Bosea vaviloviae: one gene and its partner. The main gene of each other region encodes a partner of the protein of the gene in region 2 in a complex. Links are inferred from orthologs where the notes say so. Each region holds a gene or a part of one and is shown on either strand. Other genes may lie near its edges. The genes, in order: dnaN and BHK69_RS19745.

Region 1 (6,086 bases), 3.1 Mb from region 2 along the record:
AGAGCCTGAAGGCGAGATAAAGTAGATAGGCGCAGCCGGCATATTTGATCGCGATGAACAGCCCGTGGAAGCTCTGCATCAGCACGGCGAGCCCGAGCGCGGTCAGCGAGAGCCAGACCAGATCGCCCGCGGCAATGCCGGCGGCAAAGGGCAGCGAGCGGCGAAAGCCGGCGGCGAGCGAACGCGCAACCAGCGCCGCAATGGCTGGCCCCGGCGAGGCGACGGCGAGGAAGTAGACGCCGGCGAAAATCAGAAGGCTCGAAAGGTCCATAGCGCCCACCGCATTGCCGTGTTGGAGCGCAAGCTAGCAGCCTTGCCGCATCCCGTCTCATCGCATTGCGTGGCCTGATCGATCAGACGGCCGCGAGCAGGATGCGAAAAAGTGGGAACCGGTTTTTCGCATCCTGCTCTCACTTTTAGATGAGAGACGGATTCAGATTTCAGATCGGATCACTTAGTGATCCGATCTGAAATCATCCGGCTCTCGCGCACGACCGCATGATGCTTGTCGGCGCGAGCCTGCGCGAGCTCGCCGAGGAAGTCGCCGATCGAACGCTCCAGCTCCTGCGACAGGCTAGACGCCGCCTTGACACGCTGGTCCATCTGCCGCGCCAATTCCGCCGCCTCGCCCGCGAGCCCCTCGACGAGTGCGGCGTGATGGGCGATCGCATCGACACCGGAGGACGAGGTCTCGGCGCGCTCGGCGATGGCGTGGATCCGGCCGGTCTGTTCCGCGACGGATTCGGCGACGATCCGCGCGCTCTCCTGCATCGCCTGCATGGTCTGGCTGAGTTCGCGCACCGCGCCCTCGATCGCCTGGCCCGCGCTGACGACTTCGGCGACACCCTGGCGGATCGTCTCGGTGGCGCTGTTGGTCGCGGTCGCCAGCGATTTGACCTCGGCCGCCACGACCGCGAAGCCGCGCCCGGCCTCGCCCGCGCGCGCCGCCTCGATGGTGGCGTTGAGGGCGAGCAGATTGGTTTGGGAAGCGAGATTGCGGATCAGTTCGACGACGCTGCCGATCCGCTCATTCGCCTGGCGCAGCGCGGCGACATTATCCGTGATGCCGCGACATTCGGCGCTGGCCTCGTCGGTGGCGCGGCGCGAGATTGCGCTCTCCTGCCTGATCCGCTCGCTGGAGGCTCCGAAAGCCCGGGTTGCCGCGACGATTTCCGCCACCGAGGCCGAGACCTGCTCGGGACGGCGCTGGGTTCCCGCGACCGCCGAGAGCGTGGCCCCGGCCTTGCCGGACAGCGCCTCGGAGAAGCCCGTGACCTCGCCCATGCCGGCCTCGATCGCCTGGATGCGCTCGGCGATGCCATTGCGGAAGGCGTGCTCGATCGCGTTCAGGCGGCCTTCCGTCTCGATTTCGATCGCCTCGTCGAAGCAGGCGAGCGAGAACGAGATATCCGTCAGCATCAGCCTGCAGAAGACGCGCAGGGCGTCGTCGATCGAGCCCCAGCGCCGCTTCCAGCGCGAGACGATGACGGCGAGGAAGTTGGAGAAATCCTCGAGGAAGAACTGCGGGTAGTCGGCGAGGTGGATCTTGCTGCCATTGGCGCGGGCGACGATCCGCTTCTTCGCTGCGACATAATCGGCGTCGAGCCGCAAACGGAACAGATGGCGGTATTTCAACGCCTCGTCGGCGAAGGTATCCTGATGCCGCCAGAGTTCGTCGCTGCCGAAGGTCTTCCTGTAGAGCGAGCGTATCGAAGCGTCGAAATGCGGCTCCAGAATCGCCAGAAGGCGAGCGGCGAGAGCGGCCTCGGCAGCCGTGAAAGCGGGTAGCGACGGTTGCATCGCCCTCACTCTCGTCAAAAATGATTAACCGTCCTTGCTGGAGCCCGCGCTTCCGCACGGCGGTCTCAGCTCAACGGGACAACGCGCCCGGCATTGACCAGGAAACGTTCCGAGCCCTCCGGCAGACCCGCGAACAATGCCGGGTCAGCCCCAGTCATCCAGACCTGGCAGCCGAGCGCGAGCAAGGCGTCGTAGAGCGCGGCCCGCCGGCGCGGGTCGAGATGGGCGGCGATCTCGTCCAGCAGCACGAGCGGAGTGATGCCGCTCATCGCCGCGACGAGCCTGGCATGAGCGAGCACGAGGCCGATCAGAAGCGCCTTCTGCTCGCCGGTCGAGCCCAGCTCGGCGGGAATGTCCTTGGGCCCGTGGCGGACTTCGAGATCCGACGCCTGCGGCCCGATCAGCGTTCGCCCGGCGGCGCGATCGCGGGCGCGATTCTGCCGCAGCAAGGCGCGGTACTCGTCCTCGGCGTCGAGCGCCGGCCGCTGCGCCACCAGAGTGTCGAGTTCGCCGGCCAGCGCCAGCGCCGCATCGGGGAAGGGCGAGGTGTCGTCGCGGGTCTCCTCGATGATCGCGCTCAAGCGCGCCACCGTCTCGGCGCGGGCGGCCGCGACCGCGACGCCGAGCTCGGCGACCTCGCGCTCGACGGCATCGAGCCATTGCGTCTGATGCGGCGTCTCCTCGAGGATGCGGTTGCGCGAGCGCAAGGCGCGCTCCAGCGCGTTCGAGCGGGCCGCATGCGTCGGGTCGACCGCCAGCACCAGCCGGTCGAGGAAGCGGCGGCGGTCGCCGGCGGCGCCCCTGAACAGCCCGTCGACATCCGGCGTCAGCCAGACCAGGCGCAGATGCTCGCTGAAAGCCAGCGCCGAGCCGACCGGCACACCGTCTATGCGCGCGAGGCGGCTGCGCTTGCCCTCGCCGTCGCGCTCGCTCAGCCCTATACCGAGGCGCGGCCCGTCATCGGCGAGTGCGATCGAGACGGCAAAGGAGCTCGGCCCGCCCTGGCGCGCCATGTCGGCAAGGTCGACGCGGCGCAAGCCGCGCCCGGGCGCGAACAGCGAAAGTGCTTCCAGCAGATTGGTCTTGCCTGCTCCGTTCTCGCCGACAAGCGCAACGATTTGGCCCTCGATCGTCAGATCGAGGGCCTCATAGGAACGGAAATCCTGGAGGATCAGGCGCGCAACGGCGGCCACGGCACCGAACGCTGCCTAAACCCGCATCGGCATGAGCACATAGAGCGCAGACGCGCCTTCGCGATCCTGGATCACGGTCGGCGAGCCGGGGTCGGCCAGCTTGAGCAGGGCCGTGTCGCCATCGAGCTGGGCGGCGATATCCATCAGATAGCGGGCGTTGAAGCCGATATCGAGCGGGCTCGAATCATAGTCGACCTCGATCTCCTCGGTCGCCGAGCCGGAATCGGGATTGGTGACCGAGAGCGTCATGCGGCCATCGGCCATGGAGAGCTTCACGGCCCGGCCGCGCTCGGAGGAGATCGTCGAGACGCGATCGACCGAGGCCGCGAAATCGCCCTTGTCGACGGTCAATCGCTTGTCGTTGCCGCTGGGGATGACGCGCTGATAATCCGGGAAGGTGCCGTCGATCAGCTTCGAGGTCAGCACCACAGCCTGGGTCGCGACGCGGATCTTGGTCGCGGACAATTCGATCGCCACTTCGGTCTCGCCGTCCTCCAGCAGCTTCTGGATTTCGGAGACGGCCTTGCGCGGGATGATGACGCCCGGCATGCCGGCAGCGCCGGCAGGCGCTGCGGTGTCGACGCGGGCGAGGCGGTGGCCGTCAGTGGCGACCGCGCGCAGCAGGCTGCGGCCCTCGACATCGAGCGTGTGGAGATAGATGCCGTTCAGATAATAGCGCGTCTCCTCGGTCGAGATCGCGAACTGCGTCTTGTCGATCAGGCGCTTGAACTCGCCGGCCGGGAGCACGAAGCGATGCGCCATCTCGCCGGCCGTGATGTCCGGGAAGTCGCTTTCCGGCAAGGTCTGGAGCTGGAAGCGCGAGCGGCCCGAGCGCAAGGTCAGCCCGGTCTCGCCGGTCGTCTCGAGCGAGACCTGCGCGCCGTCGGGCAGCTTGCGGACGATATCGTACAGCGTATGGGCCGGGACGGTCGTCGCGCCGGGCTCGGCGACATCGGCGGCGATCGTTTCCACGACCTCGATATCGAGGTCGGTCGCCTTGAGCCTCAGGCCGGCCTCTGCTCCGCTGAGCAGCAGGTTCGACAGGATCGGGATCGTGTTGCGGCGCTCCACCACGCGATGCACGTGGCCCAGCGACTTCAGCAGCGTGGAACGTTCGACCGTGACCTTCATATCTCTTAGTCTTCTGGCGTGATTGCGCCCGGGCCAAGGAGGCGCGGGCGGCGGAATGGCCCGCGACATTGCCGGAGGCGCGCCACCGGCGCAAGGGCAGGCGCGCCGGCAATCACAATCAATGCGGGCGGAGGGGCTTCAATGCCCGCCGCTCACTCCTGCAGCATGCGCTTCAGCAGATCGACCTCGTCATGGAGCATGCGATCCTCGGTGATCTGCTTCTCGATCTTGCGTACCGCATGCAGCACCGTGGTGTGGTCGCGCCCGCCGAAACGGCGGCCGATCTCGGGCAGGGAGCGCGGGGTCAGCGCCTTGGAAAGATACATCGCGATCTGGCGCGGCTTCACCACCGCCGCCGTCCGCCGCTCCGAAAGGATATCGGCCCGGCTGACATTGTAGCGCGTCGCGACCAGCTTCTGGATGTCCTCGATCTTGACGCGGCGCGGCTCGCGGGTCCGCACCAGATCGCGGATCGCGGCCTCCGCCGTTTCCAGGGTGACCGCCTGGCCAGACAGCGTGGCATGGGCGAGCAAGCGGTTGGCGGCGCCGTCGAGATCGCGGCCATTGGTGGCGACGACGCAAGCGACATAGGCGACGACATCGGGATTGACGTGGAAATTCGGATGGGCGGCGTGCAGCGCCGCCAACCGGCCGCCGAGAATCTTGCCGCGCAGCGTCTCGTCGAGATCGCCGACCTCGACCACGAGTCCGCCGCCCAGGCGCGAGCGGATGCGCTCGTCCAGGGCCTCGAGGTCGTTGGCCAGCCTGTCACCGGCCACGACGATCTGCTTGCCGGCGTCGATCAGCGCATTGATCGTATGGCCGAACTCCTGCTGGATCGACTTGCCCTGGATGAACTGCACATCATCGACCACGAGCAGGTCGATGCCGCGCAGCTTCTCCTTGAAGGCGAGCGCGGTCTGCGACTTCAGCGCGGCGACGAAGCCGTACATGAAACGGTCGGCGGTGAAATAAGCGACGCGCTTGCCCTGGCGGCGCGCTTCCTGGGCGATCGCCTGCAGCAGATGCGTCTTGCCCAAGCCGACACCGGCATGAAGGTAGAGCGGGTTGTAGGGCGTCGACCCGGCAGGAGCCGCAGCGATACGCTCGGCAGCCGCGAAAGCGAGCTGGTTCGACTTGCCGACGATGAAGTTCTCGAAGGTCAGGCGCCGGTCGAGCAGCGTGCCGCAAGCGTCGACGATGTCGCGCTCGCACGGCATCGCGGCCTCACCATGGCGGATCTCAGCGGAAGCCGCCGCAGGCGCAGCCACCGCAGAGCGCGGACGCACGGCGACCGTCTCCCGCACCGGGGCCGGCGCACTGTCACGCGACACCTGGCGGACGGACAGGATGACACCATTCACGGCGCCGAGTTCGGCCTGGCAATTGACCTGAAGACGTTCGGCGTAATGCGCCTCGAGCCAGCTCTTCAGAAAACGGGTCGGCACGGTCAGATAGGCGACGCTGTCGACGAGCCCGCCGATCTCGACGCGGGCGAACCAGCTTGAGAACACGTCCTCGCCAAGCTCCGCACGCAAGCGGCGGCGAACGCGGTCCCAGGCCTCCCCGAGCGAACCCTGCAGGGGGGCTATCGTCTCCGTGATCGTGGCCGCAACCAACGGAAGTGGCGCCGCCACTGCCTCGATCGCTTCCACCGTCTCCTGCCGTTCAAACATGTGTGTTGCCCCGTTTCTTTTAAAAAAATTGGCGCGCTTGAGCGAGAACCGCCGCAATGCGGCAGCCTCGCCGGCGCTACTGTCCGGTCGATAGATCAGGCTTCCCACGAACGCTGCGCGCTCGCAGGGGGCCTGCCTTCGCTCTTGTCGATTACGCTTGGAAAGCCCGCTGCGAGACGAGGCCGCACTTCATCTCAACCTGACAAGACAAAGAGCAGCATCCTCCAACCCCCCTAGGTCGCGAGCCAAAACACTATTATTTCTTCGGAAATCCCCGGTGGCCATT
Region 2 (6,243 bases):
TTCGAACGGGTCGACGACATTGCCCAGCGATTTCGACATCTTCTCGCCCTTGGAGAGCAGGAAGCCGTGGCCGAAGACGCGCTTGGGCAAAGGCAGCCCGGCCGACATCAGGAAGGCCGGCCAGTAAACGGTGTGGAAGCGGACGATGTCCTTGCCGATGATGTGGACGTCGGCCGGCCAGTAATGCGCGCGCGGATCGGCCGGATCGGGAAAGCCCGTCCCGGTGAGGTAGTTGTTCAGCGCATCGACCCAGACATACATCACATGCTTCGGGTCGCCCGGCACGGGCAGGCCCCAGTCGAAAGTCGTCCGGCTGATCGAGAGATCTTCCAGCCCGCTTTTCACGAAGGAGACGATCTCGTTGCGGCGCGTCGGCGGCGAGATGAAGTCGGGAACCGCCTCATAGAGGCTCAAGAGCCGGTCCTGATAGGATTTCAGGCGGAAGAAATAGCTCTCCTCCTCGACCCATTCGACCGGCGTGCCCTGCCCGCCCAGGCGTGTGCCGTCAGCCAGGAGCGTCGTCTCCTCCTCGCCATAGAACGCCTCGTCGCGGATCGAATACCAGCCGGCATATTTCGACAGGTAGATGTCGCCATTGGCCTCCATCCGCCGCCACAATTCCTGCGTCGAGGGCAGATGGTCTGCGTCGGTGGTGCGGATGAAGCGGTCGAAGGAGCAGCCGAGCCGCTGCTCCATCTGCTTGAAGCGTTCTGCGATCTGATCGACGTAAGCCTTTGGATCCAGGCCATTTTGTGCCGCCGTACGCTGCACCTTCTGGCCATGCTCGTCGGTCCCGGTCATGGCGAAGACGTCGTAGCCGTCGAGCCGCTTGAAGCGCGCGATCGCATCCGACGCCACCATCTCATAGGCGTGGCCGATATGGGGGGGACCATTCGTGTAGTGAATGGCGGTCGTCAGATAGAATTTGGGCGCCGTGGCCATAGTCCGGTCCGAAGGGTTCGCTTCACGCTGCGCGCGAGCGGGCAACCGCATCCGACAGATCATGAAACATCGTCATCACGAGAGGGCGGCGATCGAGGTTATAGGTGTCCACCTCGCGGGCCGCGCGTCCCAGCTTTTCCCATACCTCCGCCAGCGGTGCAAGGCGCGCCGGGCTGGCTGCGGCATGGGCATGGAGATGGTCGCCGAGCCAGCTCTGGATGGTGTCGATCATCACCGCGAAGTCGCCCTCGCCCGCCTTGCCGGCGACGTCCTCGGCGAGCGCCAGTAGAGCCGTGAGATCGATGCCCGGAAGCGCATCGAGCCGGGCCCGCACGGCTTCGACCAGCGCCAACGTCTCGGGATCGACATAGGTGAGCGCGCGGCGCACCGAGCCGTCGCTGAAGCTGGCCGCGCGCAACAGGGCCGATTCGTCGAAGGGATCGCCCATTCGCTCCAGCGCGATCCGGCCAGCCTGCGCGATAGCCGCCTCATCCAGAGCCGCGAAGGTCAGGAGCCGGCAGCGCGAGCGGATCGTCGGCAGCATGCGGCCGGGCGCATGCGCCACGATCAGGAAGAGCGCGCGCGGCGGCGGTTCCTCCAACAGCTTCAGCAAGGCGTTGGCGGCCGAGCGATCCATGTCCTCGGCGGAATCGACGATGGCGATGCGCCAGCCGCCTTCGGCCGCGCTCGAACCGAAGCGGTCGAGCACACGCCGAACCGAATCGACCGGGATATTGCTGGTGTAACCCTTGCCATCGGGCTTCTGCGTCCGGCGCAGCACATGCAGATCGGGATGCGATTGCGCCATGATGCGCCGGCTGGCGGGATCCTCTTCCGCCATGGCGAGCGAGCCGGCGTCCGCCGCACGCCGGGCCGGGTCGCCGGCCGCCAGCATGAAACGCGCGGCGCGATAGGCGAAGCTCGCCTTGCCGATGCCTTCCGGCCCACCAAGCAGCCAGGCATGGTGCATCCGGCCCGAGCGCAACGCTTCGAGAAAATCCTGCTCCTGCGCCCCATGCCCGACGAGCGCCAGCGTCTCGCGCGGGTGCGGGGCATTCGGCAGCCGGTCAGGTTCGTCGCTCGTCGCGCGCATCAGGCGTCCTGTGGCAATGGCAGGCGCTGGTGGAGCACAATCCTGACCACGACGGCAAGCGTTTCCGGCGCGGCCGAAGGTCAAGCGCCGCGTGGCGCCCTCCCCGCTCGCTTTACGCCGCCATGAAATGGGTCAGCTTCACATTGAGATAGTCCTGGATGGCCTGCCGGCCGCCTTCTCGGCCCATGCCGGAATGATCGACGCCGCCAAAGGGGGCCTCGGCATGGGCGATCATGAAGGTGTTGACTCCGACCATGCCAGCCTTGAGTTCTGCGCTGAGCGCCTCCGCGCTACGCTGACTGGCAGTGAAGCCATAGGCAGCCAGGCCGTAGGGCGTCGAATTCGCCCGCTCGATCGCGTCATCCAGCGTTCGGAAGGTCGCGATCGGCGCCAGCGGGCCAAAGGGCTCGTCGCGCATGATACGGGCGTCGTCGGGTACGTCGGAAAAGACGGTCGGTTCGAAATGGAAGCCCTTGTTCCGGTTGGCCGGGCGGCGCCCGCCGGTGAGGCGACGCGCGCCCGAAGCTTCCGTTTCGGCAGATAGCGCCTCGACGCGGTCGCGCTGGCTGGCGAGCGTCAGCGGGCCCATCGTCGTCGCCCGGTTCTGACTGTCGCCCAGCACCAGCGCTTCGGCAGCCCTGACCATGCCGCTGGCGAAACGCTCTGCCAGGCTTTCATGCACATAGAAGCGGTTCGGCGCGATGCAGACCTGGCCGGCGTTGCGGAACTTGAACAGCGCACACAATGTCGCGGCGCTGTCGACATCGGCATCCTCGCAGATCACGACGGGGGCATGGCCGCCGAGTTCCATCGAGCAACGCTTGACGGTCTTGGCGGCCTCGGCCAGCAGCATCTGACCGACGCGCGTCGAGCCGGTCAGTGAAATCTTGCGGACCTCCTCGGCAGCCATCAGGAGAGGCGTGATCGTCTCTGCCGGGCCGAAGAGCATCTGGACGGTGCCAGCCGGAGCTCCGCCTTCTGCACAGGCTTCGGCGATCAGCGTCGAGGTCAGCGGTGTCTGCTCGGAGGGCCGGCAGATGATCGGGCAGCCCGCTGCCAACGCTGGCGCGATCTTGCGGGCGAGCAGATTGATCGGGAAATTCCAGGCGGTGAAGGCGGCGACGATGCCGACCGGCTCCAGCGCCGTGGCCAGGCGCCCGCCCTGGCGGGAGGGGATCGTCTCGCCAAAAAGGCGCTCGGCCTCGCCGGCAAACCAGTCGAATTGCTCGATCGCGATCAGGACTTCACCCTCGGATTGGGCGATCGGCCGGCCGATCTCATAGGACAATGCGCTCGCCAGCGCGCCCTTGCGCGCTTCCATCGCTCGGGCGATGCCGCGCAGCACCTTGGCCCGCTCCCAGCCATGCACCTTCGACCAGGTTTTCAGCGCGGCACGCGCCTGATGAAGCGCTTCTTCAACCTCGGCTGGGCCGGCGCGCGGAGCCGTCCAGAGCAACTCCTCGGTGCAGGGGTTGATGACCCGCAACGGTTCGAGCTCGGTCTGCGCGCGGAATTCGCCGCCGATCAGCAGCTTGGGAATCAAGTCGGGCATGGAGCCTCCAGGATGTTCGAGACAAGTTTGGCGTGGCCGGTTGAAGCGAAGCGCGCCGTCTTCCGGCCGTCATTGGCTCGCGGTGACGCCGCCATCGACGTAGACGATCTGGCCGGTCATGTAGCTGCCGGCCGGCGCCGCGAAGGTGATGATCTGGCCGACGACTTCGACCGGCTCGCCGATCCGACCGAGCGGATTGCGGTCGAGGATGAAATCGCGAAAGCCGTCGCGCTCAAGATGGGGGCGGATACGCTCGGACTGGATGAAGGTCGGCGCGACGCCGTTGACGGTGATGTTGTGCGGCGCGAGTTCCATCGCATGCTGCTTGACCAGCATGACGAGGCCACCTTTGGTGGCGCAATAGGCCGAGTAGCCGCGCCCGCGCAGCGCGAGTTGCGAGCGCACGGAGAGCAGGTGGATCTGCCGCCCGCCGCCGCCTTGCGAGATCTGGTGGCGTGCCACGGCCTGGGCCAGGAACATCGCCGATTTCAGATTGGTCTCGTAGACCGCGTCGAAGGCCTCCTCGGTGACGTCGAGCAGCGACTGCTCCCGCTGGACGCCGACGCAGTTGACCAGCACGTCGATGCCGCCCATGGCCTCGGCGGCGCGGTCGACGACCTCTGCGATCGCGGCTGGCCTGCGCGCATCGAGTTCGAAGCCGTAGGTGTCGACGCCAACGCAAGCCAGCTTTTGCGCAAGCGCGGCCGCCTTTCCGCCATTGGGGCCGGCGATGGCGCAATGGGCCCCGCGCCGCGTCAGCGCCATCGCGATCGCCTCGCCAAGTGCGCCGTAGCCGCCGGGCAGGAAGATGCGCAGGCCCTTGATGTCGAACAGCCTGTCCATCGCGTCGAGGTCGATCTGCGGGGTCAGATTGGTGGCCGGTTGGTTCACGCGGCGTCCTCCACGGCGGCGCGTTCGGTCAGCAGGTTGCCGAGATAGGCGCGGGCCGGCTCGAAGGCGAGCAGCCCGGCATAGTCCGGCAGCGGCGTGACGACGCCCTTGTTGACGAAGATGAAGCGCTCGCAGATCTCCTCGAGGATCTCGAGGTGGAAGCGCTCATTGGGATGGACGCAGAGGAAGACGAGCCGGCCCCCGGCTCGCAGCCGCCGGAAGAAATCCAGCATGAAGCCGATATAGCCATCCTGCGTGTTGAACTGCGGCTCGTCGAAGAGGTGGACCAGCGGGTAGTCGCTGCCGGCGCGGTCCATCAGCGCGTTGGGACGCAAAGACCGGAAATGCCGAACTTGGTAGGACTGGTGGTAGTGGATGGCGAGGCGGTCGCGCTCGTCGGTGCGGACACGGTGGATGTTGCGGCCGCAGACCTCGACCTTGCCGTCCGTTGGGCTGTTCGAGCCGGTGATCAGCTCGAACAGCGTCGTCTTGCCGGAGCCGTTGGGGCCCATCATGCCGACGATCGCCGGCTCTTCGATGCGGAAATCCGCGTCAAGCCGGAAGGTCGGCGTTCGGTCGAACCGGCCACGCGTGTAGATCTTTGACAGGTTACTGACGTCAAGCATGGCGCTCATGTCACATTCCGATCAGGCGCTGGCGCCGGCAACTGTCGTCGAGTAGCGCGCGGGCCGGTCCCTCATGGACGATCCGGCCGCGGTCCATGACGTAGGCGCGATCCGAGACCTCGAGCGCGGCGAGTGCGTTCTGCTCGACGATCAGGACGGAGATGCCCTCGGCCTTGAGGCGGCGCACCGTCGACAGCACGTCCTGGACGATCTTGGGCGCGAGACCCTGGCTCGGCTCGTCGAGCAGGACGAGGCCCGGTGAGCCGAGCAGCGCCCGCGAGATCGCGACCATCTGCATCTCGCCGCCCGAGAGGTTCTCGCATTCGCGCGGCATCAGATGCTCCAGCGCCGAGAAGATCGAGAACATCTCGCTGACCTGCCAGGAGCGGAAACGGGTCTTGCGCATGCCGATCTGCAGGTTGCGCGCGACGGTCAGCGTCGGGAAGACGCGGCGGTCATCTGGCACCCAGCCGATGCCCATGGCCGAGATGCGATGAGTCGGGTGCTTGGTAATGTCCTGCCCGTCGAAATGGATCTGCCCGCGCCGCGGCGGCGTCAGCCCCAGGATCGAGCGGATGGTCGTCGTCTTGCCGGCGCCATTGGCGCCGAGCAGCGAGACGACCTCAGCTTCGCCGACCCGCAGCGAGGTGCCAAACAGGGCCTGCGTCTCGCCGTAGAAGGTTTCGATGTCGCGGACCTCAAGCATGGGTCGCCTCCGCCAATGTCGAGCGCCGCACCCATTTGTTGTCGCCAAGCTGTGCTGGCGTGCCCTCGGCGATGACCTGGCCCCAGTGGATCACCGAGATCTTGTCGGCGAGCTCGAACAGGAAGCGCATGTCGTGCTCGATCATCACGATCGTGTAACGCTCGCGCAGCCGCTTCACGAGCAGAGCGAGGCGCCGCGTCGCCTCGGCACCGAGGCCCGATGTCGGCTCGTCCAGGAAGAGGATGCGAGGCTCGGCCGCGACGGCGACGGCGATCTCAAGCGCGCGGCGATCGCCATAGCTGAGCGAGGCCGCGGCGTCCCAGGCCCGCGCGGCAAGGCCGACCTGATCGAGCACGGCCAGCGCCCGGTCGATCAGGACGCTGTCCGAGAACACCGCCGACATGGCGTGAAGACGGCGCCTCCGGAAGGCCGG

The links.
Region 1: the proteins of BHK69_RS19745 (region 2) and dnaN are in contact, whole or in part, in a cryo-EM structure (PDB 8GIZ), measured with the Escherichia coli proteins. The link is inferred for Bosea vaviloviae from one-to-one orthologs.

Annotation. Positions count from the first base shown.
Region 1 is NZ_CP017147.1:1,187,612-1,193,697, reverse strand. Bases 2,067-4,832 are described here. They hold dnaN (DNA polymerase III subunit beta), read right to left. Parts: upstream 4,125-4,832; coding sequence 3,009-4,124; downstream 2,067-3,008. Other genes in these bases: dnaA (chromosomal replication initiator protein DnaA), read right to left, coding at 4,277-4,832; recF (DNA replication/repair protein RecF), read right to left, coding at 2,067-2,993. Also shown: BHK69_RS05625 (LysE family translocator), read right to left, coding at 1-271; BHK69_RS33545 (methyl-accepting chemotaxis protein), read right to left, coding at 451-1,284; more of recF, read right to left, coding at 1,866-2,066; more of dnaA, read right to left, coding at 4,833-5,800. UniProt on the Escherichia coli protein: Confers DNA tethering and processivity to DNA polymerases and other proteins. Acts as a clamp, forming a ring around DNA (a reaction catalyzed by the clamp-loading complex) which diffuses in an ATP-independent manner freely and bidirectionally along dsDNA.
Region 2 is NZ_CP017147.1:4,320,423-4,326,665, forward strand. What follows is about bases 1-2,923. They hold BHK69_RS19745 (DNA polymerase III subunit delta'), read right to left. Parts: upstream 2,036-2,923; coding sequence 965-2,035; downstream 1-964. Other genes in these bases: metG (methionine--tRNA ligase), read right to left, coding at 1-942; BHK69_RS19750 (NAD-dependent succinate-semialdehyde dehydrogenase), read right to left, coding at 2,148-2,923. Outside these bases: more of BHK69_RS19750, read right to left, coding at 2,924-3,587; BHK69_RS19755 (SDR family NAD(P)-dependent oxidoreductase), read right to left, coding at 3,657-4,478; BHK69_RS19760 (ATP-binding cassette domain-containing protein), read right to left, coding at 4,475-5,113; BHK69_RS19765 (ABC transporter ATP-binding protein), read right to left, coding at 5,115-5,810; BHK69_RS19770 (ABC transporter ATP-binding protein), read right to left, coding at 5,803-6,243. UniProt on the Escherichia coli protein: Part of the beta sliding clamp loading complex, which hydrolyzes ATP to load the beta clamp onto primed DNA to form the DNA replication pre-initiation complex.